DNA from 2 places in the Paenibacillus favisporus genome. Region 2 is predicted to be linked to the other one. Evidence: riboswitches for the same ligand, from Rfam matches in the RefSeq annotation. Region 2 holds a riboswitch; the other holds the start of a gene.
The links. A riboswitch is a leader RNA that binds a small molecule or an ion and turns the genes downstream of it on or off. The one in region 2 is predicted to bind ZMP and ZTP.

Region 1: linked by a shared signal. The riboswitch ahead of ABID47_RS14950 (bifunctional 5,10-methylenetetrahydrofolate dehydrogenase/5,10-methenyltetrahydrofolate cyclohydrolase) and the one ahead of rpiB (ribose 5-phosphate isomerase B) in region 2 are both predicted to bind ZMP and ZTP.

The regions. Positions count from the first base shown of each region.
Region 1 is NZ_JBEPLV010000003.1:389,420-391,802, forward strand. It holds gene ABID47_RS14950 (bifunctional 5,10-methylenetetrahydrofolate dehydrogenase/5,10-methenyltetrahydrofolate cyclohydrolase) at 176-1,021, opposite strand; ZMP/ZTP riboswitch at 1,089-1,172, opposite strand; gene ABID47_RS14955 (TetR/AcrR family transcriptional regulator) at 1,234-1,842, opposite strand; gene ABID47_RS14960 (SDR family NAD(P)-dependent oxidoreductase) at 2,116-2,383, shown strand, end outside.
Region 2 is NZ_JBEPLV010000005.1:442,276-444,658, forward strand. It holds gene ABID47_RS23320 (manganese efflux pump MntP) at 1-143, shown strand, start outside; gene ABID47_RS23325 (low molecular weight protein arginine phosphatase) at 183-770, shown strand; ZMP/ZTP riboswitch at 880-961, shown strand; gene rpiB (ribose 5-phosphate isomerase B) at 1,109-1,564, shown strand; gene ABID47_RS23335 (TIGR01440 family protein) at 1,586-2,200, shown strand; gene glyA (serine hydroxymethyltransferase) at 2,263-2,383, shown strand, end outside.

The sequences.
Region 1 (2,383 bases), on a different contig from region 2:
TCGGATACCAGCCGACTCAAGAACATTACAGCTTGGGAGAAAAAAAGGGCATTTCACCGAATGATGTTCGGCGGAATGCCCTCTTGCCATTTATGAAGCCGTTACCCGGCGTATTTGTGATGCCGATACACGGCTTTTTTAAGTGTCCCTTGGAAAACCGGGCCCGATGGCTGGTTTATCCCAGCTGTTTTTCCGCCGCATCCACCGTGTGCTTCAGCAGCATGGCGATGGTTACCGGTCCGACGCCCGCAGGTACGGGGGTAATGGCGCTCGCTTTTTCCAGACATGCCTCATAATCAACGTCCCCGACATTGCCTTCATTGTAGCCTGCGTCCAGAATGACGGCGCCGTCCTGAATCCAGTCTCCCTGAATGAATTTCGGTTTGCCTACTGCTGCAACAACGATCTCTGCCTGGGACACGATATCACCAAGGCCTTTCGTTCTCGAATGGCAGATCGTGACCGTGGCATTGCGGTTCAGCAGCATCAGCGAGACGGGCTTGCCGAGAATCGGGCTGCGGCCGACAACAACAGCGTGCTTGCCTTCTACAGGAATCCGGTAGTAATCCAGGATGGCGATAATGGCCGCCGGGGTACAGGAAGGATATGCGGCAAAGCCGAAAGCATTTTGCGCAAATCCCAGCGTGGTGACGCCGTCGACGTCTTTTTCAATAGCGATCGCGTCGAATGCGGCTCTTTCATCAATCTGATGGGGAACCGGATGCTGCAGCAGAATTCCGTGAACGTTCGGGTCGGCGTTAAGCTTTTGGATTTCACGGATAAGCTCCTCGGTCGTCGTCCCCGCATCCAGTGTGATTTTTAACGACTCCATCCCGAGCCGTCTGCAGGCATTGCCTTTCATGCGCACGTATGTGGCCGATGCCGGGTCGTCGCCTACCAAAATGGTCGCCAGGCAGGGGGTAATCCCCTGCTCGGACAGCCTTTTCACCCTGCTAGCCAAGCCGTCCTTAATGTCCTGCGCCACGCGCGCTCCGTCCAAAATCAGCGTTTGTTCTGTCATTGTCTGCATCTCCTTTAAATCATGGTAAGGTCCAGAAAAACATAAAGAGGCAAGGGGGAATTCCCCTTACCTCTGCCCAGGCGTACGGCTGTTTATATCCATGTGCTCCCTCATGGTTCATCCCATGTTTCCGCCAGTCGCACACAGTCCATCTATGTAGAATGATACCTTATTGTGCTTGCAGGCACAATGGGGAGTTTTGAGAATGATGCTTATGTGCTGCCGTTTCTTTTAAACACGATGTAATCCATTTTGGTCTCAACCAGCACCATCAGCTGCTGCGCCATATAAGACGCTGTGTATTTAAAATCAACCTCTGCCCAGTGCATAATGACCCCCACCGTGGCCGACATCCGGTAGCTCAGCATGATTTCGTAGTCGATCGGCGGCTCGGTCGGTTCCATTTCGATATGCATGTCCTTCCGCATCGACTCCCTGAGCCTGTCATACATGTCCATCGCCAGCTTTCCGCGTTCGACTCGCGATAAGGCCAGGAACACATCTTTATGCTGTTCGATATGTTCAAACAAGCGCAGCCCCGAGGGGTAGGTCATCGAGGCTTCAATTCGCTCCAGGCCTTCATACGGCTCAACGAGCAGTTCGGCGATGCCATGTAGAAACTCGTCGTGGATTTCCTTGAGCAGATCTTCCTTGCTGACGAAATGCCTGTAAAAGGTGCCCCGGTTATAGTCTGCGCGGGCTGCGATGTCCATAATGGTCACCGAATCGAAGCCTTTATCGAGAATTAAGGAAACGAGTGCGGATTTGAGCGCCTGCCGGGTTCTTCTGGCTCTGCGGTCAAGAACTTGTTCGTCTGTCAAATGCAATCTGCCTCCAGCTTGTCGTTTCTCCTATTATAACGCAAGTTGGGCTGCCGCCAAAACGCAGATAATCATCAACAATAAGAAGGTAAATGTTCAAGATTGTCATGGTTCGGTGACATACGGCGTCAACCTGTTGGATAGATGACATTATTTCAAAATATGATTATTGTGTGAACAATTAATAAGGGTGTAACCTATATATGTAGCAGACATGAGCTATAAAGCCCATAAATCATTTTATAAACTTTGTTGAAAAGGAAGCGATTCAGTATGAGTCAAACACAAACGAAAACGGCAGTCATTACCGGCGCGGCCGGCGGAATCGGGAAAGAGCTGGCACGGCGTTTGGCCGAGCGCAAGCTGAACCTCGTCCTGGTCGATTTGAAGGAAGATGCGGTCAAGAGCGTCGTTGAGGAGCTTGGCCTGAACGATACCAATTCACTGGCGATCGCTGCCGACGTATCCAAAGAGCAGGACGTGCAGAACTATGTGAACCGTGCTGTTGAAAAATTCGGCACCATCGATTACTTTGCGAACA
Region 2 (2,383 bases):
TGCTGGCTTTCGGGATCTGCGGGGGCGCGATGGCCGTGCTTGGACTCCTGCTCGGCAGGAGGGTAAGCCGGAATCTCGGCGAATACGGGGAGGCCCTTGGCGGCGCGATTTTGCTGGCATTTGGCCTCGCCTTTATCTTCTGATACAATATCGGCAAAGACACTTCGGGAGGTGCTAGAGACGTGAAGCATATTTTGTTTGTCTGTACGGGTAACACGTGCCGCAGCCCGATGGCCGAAGCTCTGCTTCGCAAGCTGGCCAAGGAGCGCAGCGTTCCGCTCGAAGTCCGTTCGGCCGGCGTGGCCGCCCTTGAAGGGACACCCATCTCGCGTCATGCGGAAGCGGTGCTGCGGGATCACGAGATCGATGAGCATTTGACCGCCAAGCCGCTCAGGGCCGACACGGTGGATTGGGCGGATTTGATTTTGACACTGACCCAGGGGCATAAACAGCATGTGATCCGGAGCTTTCCGCTCGCGGCTGACAAAATTTATACCCTGAAGGAATACACCGAAGATGACGAGAACGTGATCAAGGACCTGCAGGAGCTCGACAGCCTGTACGCCACCTGGGAAATGAAGCGGGCGCTCGGACAGCAGCTGGAGGACGAGGAACGGGAGCGGCTGATCGAGATCCAGCAGCGGATCCCGAGCTTTGATATTTCGGACCCGTTCGGCGGGTCCCGCGACGATTACGATGTAACCGCCGCAGAAATCCGCGCCGCTATCGAGCGGCTGCTGGATAAGCTGGAGGCGTTCCGTACATTTTAAGAAACAAGCTTAAATTAGCGCTTGGGCGGGAGCCTAGGCCTGAAAAAATGGAGTAAATTTGCAGATTGATTTTCATCGCGTCATGCTTTATGATGAAGGTGAAAAACATCGGTTCCGGTGTAACTGGCGACAATGTGGATCCAACCACGATGGAGCACCGGAATATACGGCCGGTCGCCTGGGCAAAAGAGCAATTCTGCGGAATGATCCGCGGACTGCTCTTTTTTTCGTCTAGTGGCTGCAAATGAGTTATAATGGTACAAGAAGTCACGGGAATACCGGGGAGCGCTAGATTCGTTTCTCTGTATTGCGCGAAATTTTAGGAGGTTTTTCGAAAGATGAAAATTGCTGTTGGAACAGATCATGCGGGTATACGTTTGAAAGAAGACATCATTGCCGTGATCGAAGGAATGGGGCATCAAGTTGCGGATGTGGGATGCGGATGCACGGATTCCGTGGACTATCCCGACTATGCTCTCCCTGTGTGCGATCTGGTTACCAAAGGCGAGGCCGACCGGGGAATCCTGATCTGTGGAACAGGCATCGGCATGAGCATCGCGGCGAACAAGGTTCCAGGCATCCGGTGCGCCTTGGTCCACGATGTGTTCTCGGCGATTGCCACCAGGGAGCACAACGACTCCAACGTGCTGGCGATGGGCGAACGCGTCATCGGTCCAGGTCTGGCCCAGGAAATCGTCAAGGCTTGGCTGGGCACGGAGTTCAGCGGCGGCGAGCGTCATGTCGGGCGCGTGAACAAGATTAAAGCGATTGAAGAGCGGTATCTGCACAATTAGGGAGGTTTTCTCATGGAAAGCATGTCAGGTGGCAGTCCATTGGAAGTTTCGCTGGGAGAACAGGTATCCCAAATTCTTCATGAGCTGGTGGAAGCCGCGGGGCTTGGCCCTGGTAAGGTACTGGTTGTCGGAACGAGCACCAGTGAGGTGGCCGGGAAACGCATCGGCACTTCTGGGGCACTCGGGGTTGCTGAGGAGCTGCTGCAGGCGATCGGCGAGGTCCGGGCCAAGTTCGGCTTCGACACGGTGTTTCAGTGCTGCGAGCATTTGAACCGGGCGCTTGTGATGGAGCGTTCCGTACTGGAGCGCCTTCGTTTAACCGAGGTCGCTGCCGTTCCTGTTCCGAAAGCGGGCGGCTCTATGGCTGCCGCTGCTTACCGTTCCATGAAGGAGCCTTGCCTGGCCGAAGCGATTGAAGCTCACGCGGGCATCGACATCGGCGAGACGATGATCGGCATGCATCTGCGGCGAGTGGCGGTACCTTTCCGCCCGACCCTGCGGTATGTGGGGCATGCGCGTGTGAATGCGGCCTACACGCGGCCCAAGCTGATCGGCGGCGAACGGGCGGTGTACCGTCTGGATGAAGAAGCCGGCAGAGCCGACCGTGACGGCGGCAGTTCAGATCTTTGCGATTAACATGAGCGGATGATTGAAACGAACATTTTATTTTGAATTCCAATAAGGGAGGAACTATTAACATGGATCAATTGCGTAAGAAGGACCCGGCTGTACTCGAGGCCATGAATTTGGAACTGAAGCGTCAGCGTGCAAACATCGAGCTGATCGCATCTGAGAATATTGTCAGTGAAGCGGTTATGG